DNA from 3 places in the Oceanobacillus sp. E9 genome. Region 3 is predicted to be linked to each of the others. Evidence: predicted binding sites of a transcription regulator. Region 3 holds the regulator's gene; each other region holds the start of a gene.
What was found. Region 3 encodes CtsR, which represses protease genes until heat stress. Its sites were predicted from a motif close to ATGGTCAATAAAGGTCAAACA; they were not measured.

Region 1 (6,604 bases), on a different contig from region 3:
CATGGGGAAGTTTCCATTAAGAGAACAAAGTATAGTTTTAATAGGTTTTATGGGAGTTGGAAAAACTACTATCGGTAAAACCGTAGCAAAGAAATTATTCCGTGATTTTATAGACATAGATGAAAAAATCGAAAAAAGATTTGAGATGCCAGCCAAAGATATTTTTCGACTATATGGAGAAGAAACATTCCGTAAAGCGGAAAAAGATATTATATCTGAAATATGTCAACAGCGACTCAAAGTTGTATCTTTAGGCGGAGGGGCATTTTTACAAAAAGAAATACAAGATATATGTCTAAATTCTAGTATTATATTTTATCTGGATTTATCTTGGGAACGTTGGAAAGACCGTATCGAACTATTAATGGAAAGTCGACCTGTACTTCAAGGTAAGACGATGAAGGAAATGAAACAATTATATGAAGACAGAAGACCAATATATGAGCAACATCATTCAAGAATAGATACCGACTACCATGAGATAGAAGAAGTTGCCGATTATATCGTCGAATCTTTAAAATTAGCATGGGATATATATGAACCTACTTCATGAGAAAAAAGAAGAGCTAATGCCAAATAAAGCGGTTATTGCTCTTTTTTATATTGCATGAATCTTATCGCAAAAGCGCTATATACCTGAATAATAGTGAAGGTTCAATCCTACTATCAGTCCACTTGGATTTATGAAGCAAATGAAAAATACTTATGTAATTTCAAATAAAATCGAGATTAATAGAGCGAATCCTCCACTAACCATTAAGGGAACGTTAGTAGAGAGATGACAGTACATCTCTCTCTATATATTCTTATAAAACACATTATGAAAATGATATCTATCACTATTCTGCAGCTAACCAAGGTGTTAATTGTAGTGACACATCACTCGTATTAATTACTTGACCTACATTAAAATTGGTTAAATTTTGAGACCTGAAGTTAATTGGTGCTACTTCTTGAACACTCCCAAATCCAGCTACTTTTCCGGCTATCGCTGAACCATTGACTTGATTATATATTGCTAAATAATAGCTTGAATCATCATTTAAGACAATTGATGAAAGTAATGGTAATGTTATTAACCCACTTGACACGGTTGTAACTACATCCGTGATAGCTATGACAGTAGTCGTAATATTCGTATCCGGCTCCAAAATGGCCATTTGAAAATCTCCAGTTGCAGCTCCATTTTGAATTATATACACCGTCATTTCCGTGACTGTTATTTCTTCTTGTATAAATACTAATGCTCCTAAAGCTTGATTATTTCCTCCACCTTGGTCAAACGATATCTCTGAGTCAACGGTCCCTAGTGTTGTAGTTTGAACAAAAAAAGGAGTTGCCCCCGTTGGACCTGCTTCTCCCGTTGCTCCTGCTGGACCTGCTTCTCCTGTTGCTCCCGTTGGGCCTGCTTCTCCCGTTGCTCCCGTTGGACCTGCTTCTCCTGTTGCTCCCGTTGGACCTGCTTCTCCTGTTGCTCCCGTTGGGCCTGCTTCTCCCTTTGCTCCCGTTGGACCTGCTTCTCCTGTTGCTCCTGCTGGACCTGCTTCTCCTGTTGCTCCCGTTGGGCCTGCTTCTCCCTTTGCTCCCGTTGGACCTGCTTCTCCCGTTGCTCCCGTTTGGCCTGCTTCTCCTGTTGCTCCTGTTGGGCCTGCTTCTCCCGTTGCTCCTGCTGGGCCTGCTTCTCCCGTTGGGCCTGCTTCTCCCGTTGCTCCCGTTGGGCCTGCTTCTCCCGTTGCTCCCGTGGGACCTGCTTCTCCTGTTGCTCCCGTTGGGCCTGCTTCTCCCGTTGCTCCCGTTGGGCCTGCTTCTCCCGTTGCTCCCGTTGGGCCTGCTTCTCCCGTTGCTCCCGTTGGGCCTGCTTCTCCCGTTGCTCCGGTTGGGCCTGCTTCTCCTGTAGAGCCAGTTACTCCATTTGCTTCATTACCACAATTAATGATAATTTGTGGATTACAATAATCTTTTACACAAGTACATTTTTTACAATACTTATCTTTATTGTGACAAATAAATTGCGAATCATTATTAACCGGATATTTACATCTTTTACTAAAGTATCTACTCATAACACATTAGCACACCTTCCATTCCCAAAAATCTATATATATTAATTAATAGTATTAAGAATAGTAATTCTCGTATAAACAGATGTCATATATTTTTATAAGTTTATAAAATAAAAAATCAAAAAATCCCTCAGTTGAGAAATTATCTTGACGGAAATATTGTTTATTTACTAGGTAGTTTCTCTCTCATCGTTTCGGCCTTTGCTGAAAATACTAAGAAAAACTTGGATTTACAGAAGAAATAAGGAAACGATTGATTAAAGGGAAATTTATTGTGTATAAAATTCAAATAGTAAGAGATAAAGTCGAAGCATTTCATTTCATTCAGAGGATACAGATGAAATGACATTTGAATCTTACCAAGAAGCGGAAGTCTATAAACTTAAAGCTGAGAAAAATTGCTCGTTATCAGATAAATTCAAATTACAAATTGAAAAGGATAAATTAATATAGTCCTTTTGTTAAAGTAAAATAAAGCCCTCACTGGGAGGGCTCTGTTTTAGTAATATCTGTTACAACAATAACAGAATTTCTTCTTACTACACTTTCTATGATAGTTATCATCTCGATATCTATCATGAAATCGATTATCATAGTTGTCATTTTCTCTAAAACAACCACAATGATTCTCTTTTTTCTTGTAGCAGTGACATTTACAACATTTTTTGTGTTTCTTTCTACACTTATCATCATAATAACACATAGTTTTATCACTCCTTTCATAATCAACATACGCAATTAATAAAAAGGAGATTGGACAAATCTAATAGTAGATAACACATTTTATTTAAAGCCCTCGCTAGGAAGGCTTTTTTAATTTTAAATTCCCTGCATTAAGCCTACGTTAATTTTCCTTCTTCTATTTGCCTAACCTGTTAATTTCGCAAAAGAAAAGGCCTCCTTTAAGAGACCAATAAATCAATATTTTTAGTAGTACCTGTTCTTTATCTAACATTAAAGCTAATAGTACCACTAGATGTTACCGTTCCGGTAACTACATCTCCATAGTATGTCCCAGGTAACATGTTGGTAAAAGTTCTGGTCAAGCTTGGCTGCCTTAATGGACCAAACCCAGTACAATTTCCGGATGCTGCATTGCATAAACGAACCATTGGGTCTCCAGTAAAGTTCAACTTCCTTACAGTCACCTTAACGTCTGCACCTCCAGATGGAACTACTAATTGTCCATCCCACTGCCCATCTTTTGTTTTAAATTTGTATGGTCTGAATGTTTTCAAAAGAGTCGGATCATCTATAGCGGTGACTTCAGAAGCATATGATGTGTTTCCAAATAAAAAAGCGGACATAGCAATTACTAGAACTAAAGACGTTTACGATAACGGCTCTATCATCCCAGTATTAGCAGTATTGTACCCACACAATGAATGGGCAATAATTTCTACATACGCTTGACCTTTACTCCCTCCAAACTTTTTCTTTAATCCAAAGTGTGATGCAATAGCTTTTGCTAAGTCTTTTCTGTTTTAATACGCTACTACAACGCATCTTTTAATGTCAGTCGTTGACTCCATAAATCCATCCTCAATAAGAATCGCAGACATTGCTAATTCAAGTAACATATGAAAAATTAAATTTCGAAATATTATTTCGAAACACGAAGGTTCGCAATTCGTTTGCATCAAGTATTTTTCAAATAAAAAAGACAAGGGAAGTATTTTCTTACTCCCTTGTCATTATTGCTTTTGAGTGATGCGCCCGGAGGGATTCGAACCCCCGGCAAACCTGGTACCGGAAACCAGTGCTCTATCCAACTGAGCTACGGGCGCAAATATAAAATTTTGAAGACACATCCATTATTATACAAGCGTTCTTAGAGAGAAACAAGGATTTTTTAATGCTTTTATAAAAAAAGGAATACGTTTATAATTAAATAAATGGGGAATCATGGAAATGGTTATTAATTAGTTAAACTTTTCGTTTGACCTTTATTGACCAATGAGCTATGATAAGTTTATACACATTCCATGGAAGAACTATTTCACTTGGAAATTAAAGGAGGATGTATGATGAATTTAGTACCTACAGTTATTGAACAAACTAACCGTGGAGAGCGCGCATATGATATTTACTCTCGTTTACTTAAAGATCGTATTATCTTATTAGGAAGCGGCATTGATGATAATGTCTCGAATTCTATTGTAGCACAGCTACTTTTCTTAGAAGCCGAAGACCCAGATAAAGATATCTCCTTATATATTAATTCACCTGGTGGATCAATTACGGCTGGGATGGCAATTTATGATACAATGAATTTCATTAAACCTAACGTATCCACTATTTGTATCGGTATGGCAGCATCTATGGGTGCTTTCCTACTTACAGCTGGTGAAAAAGGTAAACGATTTGCTTTACCAAATAGTGAAATCATGATTCACCAACCATTAGGTGGTACACAAGGTCAAGCAACTGATATTGAAATTCATGCAAAACGTATTATTGATATTAAACGTCGTATGAATGAAATCATGGCTGAGAAGACAGGTCAACCTCTTGAGGTTATTGAGCGTGATACAGAACGTGATAATTTCATGACAGCTGATCAGTCTGTTGAATATGGCTTGATAGATAAAATTCTAGAACGTAAATAGTCATAAAAAATGTTGAGCTTACTCAAGCTCAACATTTTTTATGTCCTTTAAAATTAATATTCTTTGCAGCCGCCCACGGTTATATCGTTGAAGAATAATTATAGGGAAATTAAACAAACAAGCATATAATACCATTTAATAAAAGTAACTAATTATATCTATATCCAAATTTATGTGTATAAATCTCTTTCTAAATGTTGCTTTGTTAGCATTAAAAATATAATTAATATTACTTCAAATCCATTTGTGATTGCTCCACTATCAATAGGAAATGATACGATACTACCAATTGTCATTAAACTAGCCCCAACTAACAACCATACCCATTTGTCAAATATCCATAAAAGCACACCTGTCAATAGAAGTATAAGGGTAACAATTAAAATCATTATAGGTGGTCCAGAAGAAGTTTCTATAGGTACATAACGTAAAACACCAAATTCCCACTGTGGTTGTAACATTAAATTTATTAGTTCGGTTTGTACTTCAACTGCAATTAACAAAACTGTGATTAATGTAGCTCCATATAGAGCAGTTTTTCTTATGGAAATATATTTAGACCCTTCTAAAGCTCCAATACAGTATAAAACTAATGTTGGTGTTAAAAATGCATGACTCCAGTAACGAAGGTAATTTAGGTTTTCTAATAAAGCTCCTTCTCCTATGAATCTACCTATTGCAACAATTGCATTATCTACTATAAGTCCAACAATAACTAAATAAATAAATGACCGACGTGAAAAATAGGAATCGATCTTTTTTTGATTTAAAGAAAAGATTAATATACCAATATAAATTAGTGTATAGATAAAGTATAAATAACTATCCATTTATTTCCCTCCTTACATTGGTTTATAGATTATGTAACTATTCATTATTTACCCAATCTAAAATAGACTCTATGACGATGTGTTGCTGCTCAACTACCGAAATTGTCGCCTCACCATCACCCTTTTGTTTACCATAAACACCAAATTGAGAGTGATTTCCTCCCCTTATCTCTTTCATTACCGTGTTATCAGATAGTAAATTACCCGTTTCATCTATTTTATCGAGTGTAGTAAGGCCATCTTTATCTGCAAACAAAGATAAGGTTGATATGGAAGAGTTACTGAAATCATTATTATCACTTGGAAAAGAACCCAAGAAAAAAACACCTGTGATTATATCTGAATGTTCTTTTGCATAGCTTGATGCAGCAACGCCGCCTAATGAATGACCTCCAATAAACCAATCTTCCACAGTAGCATATTTATCAATGATTTCTTCCGCTTTATCAACTTCTAAAATCGGTAAATTTAATCGAACATTAGGTATTGCTACTAAATATCCACGTTTAGATAATTCTTGACCGTAATAGCTGTATGCTTCTGGCTCTACTTTAGCTCCTGGATATATTATGATTCCACCTTTAGTTTGTCCTTCTCCCTTTGAGTCAAAGACTAGCCAATCTTCGAAATATGTTATCTCATCTTCATCCACTAATTTAGTTAATGTACTAGATGGCGAATAGGTTTGTTGAGTCCAATAATAAAAGGCTAAACCGCTTACGATAATTAATAAAAGCAATACTAGTAAAATAATTTTTGATACTTTTTTCATATAAATCTCTCTTTCACTGTTATTAAAAGCTAATTTCTTTATAACACAATGAGGTTTACTTATCAATTGATAAGTAAACCTCATAAAAAAAGAGATTAAGGCAAAAGTTATTAACTAGATGAATTCAAATTTGAAATCTAAAAGCTCTCTTCTAAATTAAATATTTGGTCTGCCTTAACCTCTTAAGATTTATATACTATGAATTTACAGTACCGTGAAGGATAAAATCAACAAGCAAATCATACTGAGTGGATAATGAATGAGTGTTATTAGTCCAAGTTGATATTGTTTGTCCCATCGTTAACAAACAAAATCTTGCAGCTTCTTCGG
Region 2 (6,604 bases), on a different contig from region 3:
TTAAATTCCATCCTAGTCAACAAGGCGTTATCATGCCAAAAGACGCAGATAAAATGACAGAAGAAATTAACAACGTACTTCAAGAAATGAGAGAAGATGGAACTTTAAGCGAACTAGCGAAAGAATTTTATGAAGAAGATGCATCTGTAGAACCGAACGAAGAGATTGAAGAAATTGATGGGTTAGATTTGTAAAAGGCGCTAAAAGATGAATATTATATTAATGACAAAGTTGTTTAATATTTTTGATGTTGACCTTGCTTTACGAAATTTACCATTCATTTTAGAGGGATTACCTTATACTATCATGATTGCTATAGCAGGTATGGCAATTGGATTAGTTTTTGGCTTATTTCTCGCCTTGGCGAGAGATTCAAAAACATTCCTATTACGTTGGCCATCTAGAATTTATATCTCCTTTATGCGGGGTACGCCAATGCTTGTCTTTCTCTTTATTATATATTTTGGTTTGCCTTATATAGGGATTGAATTATCGGCGATAGCAGCTGCAATTCTAGGGTTCGGTCTTAATAGTGCTGCCTATATTGCGGAAATTAATCGTTCATCATTAAATAGTGTCGATAGAGGACAATGGGAATCAGCAAAAGCGCTTAATATGACTTATTGGCATACATTACGAAAAATTATTTTGCCGCAAGCAACAAGAATAGCCATTCCACCGTTGACCAATGTTTTTATGGATATCGTGAAGGCGACATCGTTAACTGCAGTAATAACTGTACCAGAGCTTTTCCAGAAGGCACAGATTGTTACAGGTAGAGAATTCGATGCGATGACAGTGTATATTTTAGTTGCTTTAATTTATTGGCCGATTTGTATTTTGATTGGAATGCTTCAAGAAAGATTAGAAAAAAGATATAGCGTATATGTATCTAAATAAAAGAGAGAGGTTGAGACAAAATATAATTATGTTTCTACCTCGCTCTTTGTATTTCTTATGCTATTAAATACCATTTTTGAATTCAATGCATAGTTTTACTATCTTCAGAAAAAAATAGAAAAAAACGAAAGGAAGGTAATTATGCTTAATAACATTAGTGCGAGCTACTTGTTTATCGCAGTATTATTTTCATCACTCACCTTTCCTCAACTTGCAGTAGCTGAAGATGACTCGAAAGAAAATGAAGACTCAGCCGTCCCTAGTCATGTACTTGATATTTCCAAAGAAAATACCTATCCTAATTCTACAGAAGATCAGGAAGTAATTGAACCAAGCGATTGGACAATAGAAATACTGGAGGATGTTGAAATTCCAATTGAAAATCCAGAGTTAATAAAAATTTTAAATGAAAGCTCTATAAAACCCTCTCCAATTGCCATAGGTTATCGTGGGATGGTTTACTTAGGAAGATGGCCACTAAATTACCAATCAGAAGAATCGAATATTAACTGGGAATACCAAGAAATTAATGTGAATGAAATGAATAACATTGGTGGAAATGAAGTTCAAAATATGAACTATATTCAGCAACAGGAAAAAGAAGTAAAAGGAGCTCTTACCAATAAAATAAGCAATCCCAATGATGTGAAAAAAATGATGTTGTTAAAATCGAAGGAAAAGACGAAGCTTCCCCTGTCATATAATACTATTTTTGGACAAAGTACAAAGTTAACTAATTCCTATTCTGTACCTAGCCAAAAACATGGAACATTACAAGCTTTTGCACCAGCAGTAAATGAAAAAGGACAGGTTACTTTTGGGGAAGTATATATCGAATTAAAAGGATCGAATAAATCAATAAAAATCAAAAATGTCACGAAACAAGGAATAGGAGCTTGGATACCTATTCAAGACCACGTTTCTTTCTCATTTAATGTCAAATAACTATGGAGAGCTGTCTAAAGGGCGGCTTTTTGTTATTAGATGAAGCTTTCCTAATCACCAAGTTCCGTAAGTTCTATTTTAAATCGTATATTAATGTTAGATTATCGGAAAGCTTTATTAGATTGTAATGCAGGACGGTGACACCTACTCAGAAGAGGCTTGAAAATCCACTAGAATAGAGGTTTTTTCCTAGTTAGTTGAATCCTTGTGCGTATGTAATGGAAATCAGACAGCGCTACATTCGGATTTTATACCGAATATCTTAAATATAAATTGATTTATATAAATTAATATTAAAAAAGGGGTTGAATTTTATCCTTTAATACTTTATCATGATGAAGTAATAAAGAGATGAGAATGGTGGGGAAGTACAATGGAATGGGTCGTTATAGTATCAGTATTAGTAATGACGATATTATGTTTGCTCAGGTTCAATGTAATACTGTCTATTATTGTAGCAGCAATTACGGCAGGATTACTTTCTGGTTTAAATATAAGTGATTCAATTAAAATGATGGTAGAAGGAATGGGAGGCGCTGCAAATACAGCTCTAAGTTATATTCTTTTAGGAGCTTTTGCGGTTGCGATTAGTTACACAGGAATAACAAGTTTATTAGTCAACTTTATTATTCGCATATTAACGGGTAAAAAGACAATGATGTTACTCGCATTAGCTGGAGTTGCATCACTTTCACAAAATCTAGTTCCGGTGCATATTGCTTTTATTCCTATCCTAATTCCACCTTTATTAAAAGTATTTGATAAGATGAGAATGGATAGGCGTGCGGTAGCAATTACACTAACTTTTGGTTTAAAAGCTCCTTATATAATGATACCTGCTGGTTATGGTTTGATTTTCCACGGATTAATTATTGATGGATTACAAAATAATGGTGCAGAAATCACAACGAATCAAACAACGATGGCTATGTTAGTTCCTGGATTAGGGATGGTGGTTGGACTATTAATAGCGATATTTATTACGTATCGAAAAGATAAAGAACCAAAAGAAGCTCGAGAAGATGTATCTACTAATGTAGCTACCCAAACAGATTCGAATATTACTTTTGAGAAAAAGCATGTTTTTACATTAGTAGCCATAGTGTTAGCATTAATTGTTCAAATTATATTTGATAACCTAATACTAGGTGCGTTAACTGGTCTAGTAGCTTTACTTTTATTTGTTGTTATACCTTTTAAAGAAATGGACCGTGTGATGACAGATGGAATTACAATGATGGGGACAATTTCATTTGTAATTCTTGTAGCATCTGGATTTGCAAATGTATTGGAACAAACTGGGGCAGTGCAGTCTTTAGTAGAAGTAACCTCACAATCATTAGGTGATAATCAAGCATTAATTGCGTTGGTGCTATTGATACTAGGATTATTTATTACCATAGGAATTGGTACTTCTTTTGGTACTATTCCAATAATCGCAGCTTTATTTGTTCCTATATGTATTGCTGCAGGTTTTTCACCAATGGCAACAGCGGCACTTGTTGGTACAGCGGGAGCTCTTGGAGATGCTGGATCACCAGCTTCGGATAGTACGTTAGGCCCTACTTCGGGCTTAAATGCAGATGGAAAGCATAACCATATTTGGGACACATGCGTACCAACGTTCTTGCATTATAATATTCCATTATTTATATTCGGATGGATAGCTGCAATGGTTCTATAATGAATAAAAAAATATGAAACAGGATAAGGTAAGAAAAAACATAGGTGGGGATTGTATGAAAAAAACAATATCTTTACTCGTTTTTCTTGCCTTTTTTTATGTACTATTACCATTAAACACGGTTCATGCTTACGGGTGGGGTTATAGTAAAAATTCTAATCATGAAATACCGGATATAGGTTCATATCAAGTATTATTAGATGAGTATAATGCATATTATGTAGATGATTCGGGAGAAAAAGTTTTATATGTAACGTTTGATAATGGTTATGAACAAGGATATACGGATGAAATTCTTGATGTTTTAAAGGAAGAGAAAGTACCTGCAACATTTTTTGTAACTGGTCATTATGTTAAGAGTAAACCAGATTTAATAAAACGTATGGTGAATGAAGGACATATCATTGGAAATCATTCCTATCACCATCCAGATTTTACTATTATGAACAAACAAGCAATACAAAAAGAAGTAGAAGATTTGGAAAATGCAGTGGCAGAAGTTAGTGATCAGAAAGAAATGATGTATTTGCGCCCCCCAAGAGGAGTATTTAATGAAGATACATTAAAATGGACAAATGAATTAGGGTTAGTTCATATCTTTTGGTCACTTGCTTTTATTGACTGGAATACAGATGGACAAAAAGGTTGGCAATATGCGTATGATCAAATAATGGATCAAATACATCCTGGCGCAATCATTTTACTTCATGCAGTATCATCAGATAATGCAAAAGCATTGAAACAGGTAGTTAAAGATTTAAAAGAGGAAGGATACACATTTAAAAGCCTGGATCATTTAATGTTAAAAAATCAATTACCACAAGGTTTTCCTATGTTTTAAAATGGGAATAATAATATTGTAGAAGGAAAAGGAGCTGTTTCATTTACGGCTCCTTTTGTGTATATTTTTTTATTAGTCAAAGGTCAAACTTTTTATAAAAAAATTTGACTAAAATACTTGAAAGTCAAAAAAGGTCAGAGTATAATGAAACTATAGTCAAAGATAGTCAAAGTCAAAAATAGTTGTGACAGTATATAGGCGTTTGTCATAAATTAAAACCAACAGGCTATCTTAACTATAAATAGAGGAGGAATGAGAAATGAAATGTCAAAACTGTGGTCAAAATGATGCAACGATAAATGCACAAATGCAGATGAATAATCAACGAATGGAAATTCATCTATGCCATGAATGTTTCCAAGATATTCAAGGAAATATGATGAACTCTGACTTTTTCTCTAATTCTCCATTCGGCAATATGGATCAAGCATTTGCCAATAACTTTTCACAAGGAAATGGTGGAAGTACTACTGGTACACGCACCAAACAAAAAGCAAATAAAGGCAATGGCCTCATTGATCAGTTAGCAAAAAACCTAACTGACCAAGCGAGATCAGGAAATGTAGATTCTGTCATTGGTAGAGATAAAGAAATTAAAAGAGTTACGGAAACATTAAATAGAAGAAATAAGAACAACCCAGTTCTTATTGGTGAACCAGGTGTTGGTAAAACTGCAATTGCAGAAGGACTAGCAGTAAATATAGTAGAAGGAAATGTTCCAGCTAAATTAATGAATAAAGAAATTTATTTATTAGATGTAGCTTCTTTAGTTGCAAATACTGGAGTTCGAGGTCAATTTGAAGAAAGAATGAAGAAGTTAATTGAAGAATTACAATCAAGAAAAGATGTTATCTTGTTCATTGATGAAATTCATTTAATCGTTGGAGCTGGAACAGCAGAAAGTTCACAGATGGATGTTGGTAACTTATTAAAACCAGCATTAGCACGTGGAGATCTACAAATCATCGGTGCAACCACACTTAAAGAATATCGACAAATAGAAAAAGACGCTGCACTTGAACGACGCTTGCAGCCAATTATGGTAAACGAACCATCTTTTGAAGATGCAGTAACCATATTGGAAGGCATCAAGGAGCGTTACGAAAAATTCCATGAAGTTCGTTATTCTGAAGAAGTTATTCGTGCATTTGTAAACTTATCAAGTAGATATATTCAAGACCGTCATTTACCTGATAAAGCTATCGATTTAATGGATGAAGTAGGTTCTAGATTGAATTTATCTAATGCACAGAAAGACTCTGACACGCTTGAACAACAACTTAATGAAATTATTAAGAAAAAACAAGAAGCTGCTGATGTAGAGGATTATGAAAAAGCAGCAAATTTAAGATATCAAGAAATTCAATTGCAAAAACAATTAGATAAAGTTGAAGAAGGCGAAAAAGTCTTAGATGTGGATATCAGTGATATTGAGTTAATTGTAGAAGAGAAGACTGGTATTCCAGTAACAAAAATGCAAAAAGATGAACAAGAAAAAATGAAAAACTTATCTGACCAACTAAGTCAGAAAGTGATCGGCCAGAACGAAGCGGTGCAAAAAGTAGCGAAAGCAATTCGTCGTAGTCGTGCAGGCTTAAAAGCAAAACAACGTCCAATTGGTTCATTCTTATTTGTGGGACCTACAGGAGTTGGTAAAACGGAACTTACGAAAGTATTAGCTGAGGAACTATTTGGTTCTAGAGATGCAATGGTTAGACTAGATATGAGTGAGTATATGGAAAAACATGCTGTCTCTAAAATAATTGGTTCACCGCCAGGTTATGTAGGACATGAAGAAGCTGGTCAGCTTACTGAGCGAATTCGTCGTAATCCATATTCTATTCTATTGTTAGATGAGATTGAAAAAGCTCATCCAGATGTACAAAATATGTTCTTGCAGATTATGGAAGATGGTCAATTGACTGACTCTCAAGGTAGAAAAGTAAGCTTTAAAGATACAGTTATTATCATGACAAGTAACGCTGGTACTGGTGTAAAACAGGTTAATGTTGGTTTTAATCGAGAAGCACATGAATCTGTGTCTACACTAGAAAATCTAAGTCAATACTTCAAACCAGAATTTTTAAATCGATTTGATGCTATTGTTAACTTCCATGAGTTAGCGGAAGAAGACTTACTACAGATTGTTGATCTTATGTTGTCTGAATTAGAAGAGGCAATAAAAGAAAATAAAATGACAATAACTATCTCCAATGAAGCAAAACAGCAATTGG
Region 3 (6,604 bases):
AAATAGGTATTCCATTTGATTTTGCTATTTTCATTAGCTCCATTGTACATTCACGTACTTGAGAAACACTTCCTGGAGCACTCGTTACTTCTTCTTTAAATATGGTTTGTATCGAATCGATTACTACAAAGGACGGTTTTACTTCTTCTACCTGTTTACTAATATCATATAAATTGGTTTCTGATAAAACATACAACTGATCTGTTGCAATATCGAGTCGATCTGCACGTAATTTTGTTTGACGAGTTGATTCCTCTCCAGAAACATAAAGTACTGACATATCTTTTTCTGCTAATTGAGAGGATATTTGGAGTAATAAGGTTGACTTACCAATACCCGGATCTCCTCCAATTAAAACAAGTGAACCTAGTACAATTCCGCCACCTAGCACTCTGTTGAACTCTTTCATGTTCGTAGTAATTCTAGGTTCTTTCTTCGATTCAATCGCTGTGATTTTTTCAGGCTTACCTGCACCTGCAGATGTCGTACTAGTAGCATAGCCTGTCCGACCTTTAACCGAAGCTGGATCTATTTCCTCCACCATGGTATTCCATTGATGACAAGCCGGACATTTTCCCATCCATTTAGCTGATTCATATCCACATTCCTGACATACAAACTTTGTTTTTCGTTTTGCCAAATTTATTAACCCCTTCTCTATTATTGTAGCCTATTTTTTTATGTAGTAGGTTACAGAAAGCTATCAATTTACAAATTCATCTTCCATATTTATGCCACAACCAGGCGTTTTGACATAAAAATCCCTTAAATGGAAATAAAAGCTAGAAGAATCAAGTCCTCTAGCTTTATTTCTATTCCATCATATTACCTTTTTCTATGGTAAAACAATAAATTCACCTTTATTATTTAATCCAATTTTAACCTGTTGTTCTTTTTCAATGGCTCCTTTTAATAGCTCCTCTGATAACAAGTCTTCGATATTTTTTTGAATGGATCGACGTAATGGTCGAGCACCGTATTCTGGATCGAAGCCTTCATTAGCTATTTTTTCAACTGCCTTATCCGTTAATGATAAATGAAGGTCTTGTTCTTTTAATCGTTTTTGTAATTGTTTCACCATCAATGTCACAATATCCTTCATATGTTCTTTTTCTAAAGAGTGGAATACAATAGTTTCATCAATACGGTTTAGGAACTCTGGACGGAAAGCTTTCTTCAATTCTTCCATCACTTTTGATTTCATATCTTTATAGTCTTTCTCCTCATCATCTAAAGAGAAACCAACGTATTTATTTCTTTTTAATTCACTTGCCCCAACATTGGAAGTCATGATGATAACTGTATTACGAAAATCAACCACTCTTCCTTTTGAATCGGTTAGGCGACCATCTTCAAGCACTTGTAAAAGAATATTAAATACTTCTGGATGAGCTTTTTCCACCTCGTCTAATAGAACCACAGAGTAAGGCTTACGACGAACTTTCTCAGTTAATTGTCCACCTTCATCATATCCAACATATCCTGGCGGCGAACCGACCAATCGTGAAGTTGCATGTCTTTCCATATACTCTGACATATCAATACGGATCATTGCATCTTCATCTGCAAACATTACTTCTGCTAGCGCACGAGCAAGTTCTGTTTTACCTACTCCAGTTGGTCCTAAGAATATAAATGAACCTATTGGACGTTTTGGATCTTTTAATCCTGCACGAGCACGTCGTATCGCTTTAGCAACTGCATTAACAGCTTCAGACTGCCCAATAACACGGTCATGAAGGATTTCTTCCATGTTAAGAAGACGATCGCTTTCATCTTTTGTTAATTTAGATACGGGTACCCCCGTCCATATAGAAACAACCGCAGCAATATCTTCCATGGTAACTTCTGAATCTGTTTGTCCTTGTTTTTCTTTCCATTCATTTTTCGTCGTTTCTAACTCTTCACGGAAACGTTGCTCTGAGTCTCGTAAAGATGCAGCTTTTTCAAATTCCTGACTTTGTACTGCAGCATCTTTTTCTTTACGTACCTCATCTAGTTTTTGCTCCAGCTCTTTTAAGTTTGGTGGAACAGTATACGAACGTAATCGAACTTTTGATCCGGCTTCGTCGATTAAATCAATCGCTTTGTCTGGCAAGAAACGATCGGTAATATAGCGGTCTGATAATGACGCTGCTGCTTCAATTGCTTCATCGGTAATCGTCACGCGGTGATGCGCTTCATAACGATCACGCAAGCCATTTAAAATTTGAATTGTTTCTTCCAATGTTGGTTCGTCTACTTGAATTGGTTGGAAACGTCGTTCTAATGCAGCGTCTTTTTCAATATATTTTCGATACTCATCTAGCGTCGTTGCACCAATACATTGTAATTCTCCACGTGCAAGAGATGGTTTTAGGATATTCGAAGCATCAATAGCCCCTTCTGCTCCTCCAGCTCCAATAAGTGTGTGTAACTCATCAATGAATAGAATAATATTACCTGCTTGACGAATTTCTTCCATTACTTTCTTTAAGCGGTCTTCAAATTCCCCGCGATATTTCGTACCAGCAACAACCGTACCCATATCTAATGTCATTACTCGTTTATCACGTAAAGTTTCTGGCACTTCATTATCAATAATTTGCTGGGCAAGCCCTTCAGCTACAGCTGTTTTACCTACACCAGGTTCCCCAATCAATACCGGATTGTTTTTTGTACGACGGCTAAGCACTTGAATCACTCGTTCAATTTCTTTAGAACGCCCAATTACCGGGTCAATTTTGCCTTCTTTTGCACTTACAGTTAAATCTCTGGCTAATGAATCCAACGTCGGTGTGCTTGCATTTGACTGTTGTCCTGAACGTCCTTGACGACCAGCTTGCGATTCATTACTTCCTAACAGTTGCAGTACTTGTTGTCTTGCTTTATTAAGACTTACACCTAAATTATTAAGAACTCTGGCAGCGACACCTTCTCCTTCTCTGATCAAGCCCAGTAAGATGTGCTCTGTACCTACATAAGAATGCCCTAGTTTTCGTGCTTCATCTTGAGAAAGTTCTACTACTTTTTTTGCACGAGGTGTATAGTGAATCGATTGCGTAGGTTGTTTACCCACTCCGATTAATTTCTCTACTTCTTCTTGAATTTTCGAAACCTCTAAACCTAGAGATTGTAAAGCTTTTGCTGCGATTCCTTCTCCTTCGCGTACAAGCCCTAGCAAAATGTGTTCTGTTCCAATGTTATTATGGCCTAGACGTACTGCTTCTTCCTGCGATAGTGCAAGTACTTTCTGTGCTCTTTCTGTAAAGCGTCCAAACATCATAAGGATTTTCCTCCTATTATTCTGAGATTTAATCGATATCGGTAGGTCGAATATCGGCTATATATTTGAATGTATTTATCCGAAGAAACAAAAGCCTTCTAACTTATTCCCTTGCATTCCATGTCTCTAAACATTTTATTAAACAGGTAAAGAAAGGACGTTACTCTTCCAGCTTCAATCTCTCACGAATAACTGACGCACGTAAAATATCACGCTCATCTGGTCGAAGAGATCGATTCGCATAATGTTGTAAAAAGCCTGGCTGTGTAAGAACCATTAATTCATTCAGAATGTTCCCTGAAGTATTGTCTATCCAACCTAAGTCAATTCCTAGACGAACATCCGAAATACATTTAGATGCTTCTTTAGAATCAATGATACGGCTATATGCTAGTGTCCCGTATGAACGAAAAATACGATCCTCTAATTTTTTTCCTGTTCTTTCTAGTATATGATTACGTGCCATTCGTTCATGCTCAATTAGTTGATGAACAACACTCTCTAAATCATCTACAATATCTTGTTCGGATTTACCTAAGGTGATTTGGTTTGACACTTGAAATATATTTCCAAGCGCCTCACTTCCTTCTCCATAAATCCCTCTTACCACAAGACCAAATTGACTAATCGCAGGTATTAGACGATTAATCTGTTTGGTTAGCACCAATGCAGGTAAGTGCATCATCACGGAAGCTCTCATTCCTGTTCCAACATTCGTCGGGCAACTTGTTAAGTACCCTTTTGTCTCGTCAAATGCATAATCGACTTTTTCTTCTAACCAATCATCTAATGCAAATGATTGCTCTAAAGCGGTTTTTAATTGAAGACCTGGATAATATACTTGTATGCGAAGATGATCTTCCTCATTAACCATTATGGACACTTGCTCATTTTCCGAGATTAATGTACCAGCATAATCGGAATGTTTTATTAAATGTGGACTTATTAGATGTTTTTCCACTAGTACACTTTTTTCAACTGGTGATAAATCTGTCAAAGGAACATACTGCAAATCTTTATAAGTTTGAAAAGATTTATTTGCATACTCATCTCGAATAAATTCTTGAATCTCCACTAATTTTTCTTCATTAGCTAATATAGGATACGTTTGATCGGCAAAATTTCTAGCAAGTCTAATTCGACTACTCATCACGATATCTTTATCCGGTCCTTCCTCACGCATCCAAGGGCTAATTGCTTGATCAATAAATTTATCTAATGTCATTGATCATCACCCTCTTTCAAATCATCTTTCTTCGAAGCCTTTGCTTGTAGTTCCTTAATTTTATCTCTATACTCAGCAGCTTTTTCAAACTCTTCATTATCAATAAAGTTTTTTAATTCTTGTTTGTACATTTCGATCTGGCGTCTAGTTTGTAGATTTATTCCTGTTCGTTTAGGAATTTTTCCATTATGTTTTGTGTTTCCTGCATGAACTCTGCGAAATATTGGTTCAACTTTTTGTGCAAATGAAGAATAACAATTAGCACAACCGAACTTTCCAATTTTTTTAAACTCAGAAAAAGTCATTCCACATGAAGAGCATTTTATTTCTTTTAACTGTTTCATTTGATTCTTACTTGTTGAATTCATATTTAATGTTTCTACATTAAATAATCCAGTTAGTAGGTCATGAAGGGAATACCCTTCTTCAGGGAAAGTAACATAACCTTTTTTCTTTGCACACGCCTCACAAAGACTTAACTTTCGTTCCTCTCCATTAATAACATGTTTAAAATGAAGTGTCGCTGGGTTTTCATGACATTCTTGGCATTCCAAAATCCATTCCCCCTTACATGAATTATTTATTCAAATACTTCAGTGTTGTTAACATAGAGATTAAAATACGAGCACGAATTTCATCTCTTATAGGTAATTGAAAAGCAAGCGTCGTTCTATCTATTGCAGAAAGCATTAGTTTAGCTTCTCGTTCTGTAACTAGATCCTCTTCTAATAACCTTTCCAAAATATCTATTGCTGATCGTTGTGGGATAGAATCACCAATTAATTGGATAATCTCATCAATTAATACAGCTTGACTTTGATGCTGAATTCGCATAATCCGAATGTATCCACCGCCACCACGTTTACTCTCAACAATATATCCTTTCTCTATTGTAAACCTTGTATTGATTACATAGTTAATTTGAGAAGGTACACATTGAAATTGATCAGCAATCTCACTACGCTTAATTTCAATAACATCTTTCCCTTGTGACTGTAATACTTGCTTTAAATACTGCTCAATTATGTCAGATATATTGCTCATAATTTGCACCTCATATCTTATTAAGATGAAAATTTATTTCTTTGACTTTGACTATCTTTGACTATATTTTTATTATACGCGAAATAAATAAAGTTGCAAATAGATTACATATCTTATTTTAGACAAGAAATACTAAAATCAAAACAAAAACCTTATATCGCAAGAGACCTTTTTATTTTAAGATTCTCTTACGTTATAAGGTTAATTTAATTTAGATATGTTTTGAACAGAGTCCATACTTGATATTTCCTCAAATACATTCATCAAATCTTTATTTTTTCTTAGGTTGGTCCAAACATGTATTTTTCTTTGTCCACCTTCTAGAGTTTGAATCTCAACCCGTTTAACAGTAAAATGATTTTTTTCAATTACTTCTACAGCTGTGGATAGATGAAATCCATCAGATACAATGATTTCCAAGAAGTTGCTAGACTTATATTTCGGGAAAAGATTTTCGATTTGATTTAGGAAGATTAAACTAACAAGGATAATAAGTGTTGCTACAATTGCGACACTATACATCCCTGCCCCGATAACCAGGCCAATACCTGCCACAGTCCATATAGATGCAGCTGTAGTAAGACCCCGTATCGTTCCTCCGTATACAATAATGGTACCTGCCCCTAAAAACCCAATTCCACTAATAACATAGGAAGGAATACGTGCGGGGTCAAATTGAACATTATCATACATTTCCATAAAATTTAAAAATCCAAATAGCGATAGTATCATCATGAGACAAGAACCAACACCTACTAATATGTGTGTACGAAAGCCCGCAGAATGATTATTAATTTCTCGTTCAAAACCAATTAAACCAGATAGTATTAATGCTATGAATAATCTACCAGCAATAATTAAAAAGTCTTCTCCCATTAAATATTCCAATAAGGAAGTCATACACATTCCTCCCCTCTTATTAGTTAACCAAGTATATAATTATGCTTTGCGTTTATTTCGTATGAATATCAATTTATAACAAAAAGAGTTAAGCACTATCTGCTTAACTCTTTTTTTCGCTGCCTGGCGGCGTCCTACTCTTGCAGGGGCAAAGCCCCAACTACCATCGG

Region 1: a site for CtsR is predicted at 4,000-4,020, ahead of clpP (ATP-dependent Clp endopeptidase proteolytic subunit ClpP). Genes of this name have one in related genera too.
Region 2: a site for CtsR is predicted at 4,491-4,511, ahead of AQ616_RS16350 (ATP-dependent Clp protease ATP-binding subunit). Genes of this name have one in related genera too.

Annotation. Positions count from the first base shown of each region.
Region 1 is NZ_LSNA01000006.1:496,006-502,609, reverse strand. It holds gene AQ616_RS09310 (shikimate kinase) at 2-553, shown strand; gene AQ616_RS19205 (collagen-like domain-containing protein) at 840-2,063, opposite strand; gene AQ616_RS09300 (hypothetical protein) at 2,544-2,756, opposite strand; gene AQ616_RS09295 (hypothetical protein) at 3,008-3,370, opposite strand; tRNA gene AQ616_RS09290 (tRNA-Arg) at 3,775-3,850, opposite strand; gene clpP (ATP-dependent Clp endopeptidase proteolytic subunit ClpP) at 4,091-4,672, shown strand; gene AQ616_RS20195 (glycosyl-4,4'-diaponeurosporenoate acyltransferase CrtO family protein) at 4,691-4,807, opposite strand; gene AQ616_RS09280 (hypothetical protein) at 4,843-5,502, opposite strand; gene AQ616_RS09275 (alpha/beta hydrolase) at 5,540-6,274, opposite strand; gene AQ616_RS09270 (TetR/AcrR family transcriptional regulator) at 6,471-6,604, opposite strand, start outside.
Region 2 is NZ_LSNA01000009.1:22,913-29,516, reverse strand. It holds gene AQ616_RS16375 (transporter substrate-binding domain-containing protein) at 1-194, shown strand, start outside; gene AQ616_RS16370 (amino acid ABC transporter permease) at 208-900, shown strand; gene AQ616_RS16365 (YfkD famly protein) at 1,042-1,845, shown strand; gene AQ616_RS16360 (Na+/H+ antiporter family protein) at 2,219-3,529, shown strand; gene pdaA (delta-lactam-biosynthetic de-N-acetylase) at 3,585-4,370, shown strand; gene AQ616_RS16350 (ATP-dependent Clp protease ATP-binding subunit) at 4,630-6,604, shown strand, end outside.
Region 3 is NZ_LSNA01000010.1:106,548-113,151, forward strand. It holds gene radA (DNA repair protein RadA) at 1-640, opposite strand, end outside; gene clpC (ATP-dependent protease ATP-binding subunit ClpC) at 836-3,265, opposite strand; gene mcsB (protein-arginine kinase McsB) at 3,426-4,490, opposite strand; gene mcsA (protein-arginine kinase activator protein McsA) at 4,487-5,044, opposite strand; gene AQ616_RS18380 (CtsR family transcriptional regulator) at 5,067-5,534, opposite strand; gene AQ616_RS18385 (MgtC/SapB family protein) at 5,736-6,434, opposite strand; rRNA gene rrf (5S ribosomal RNA) at 6,556-6,604, opposite strand, start outside.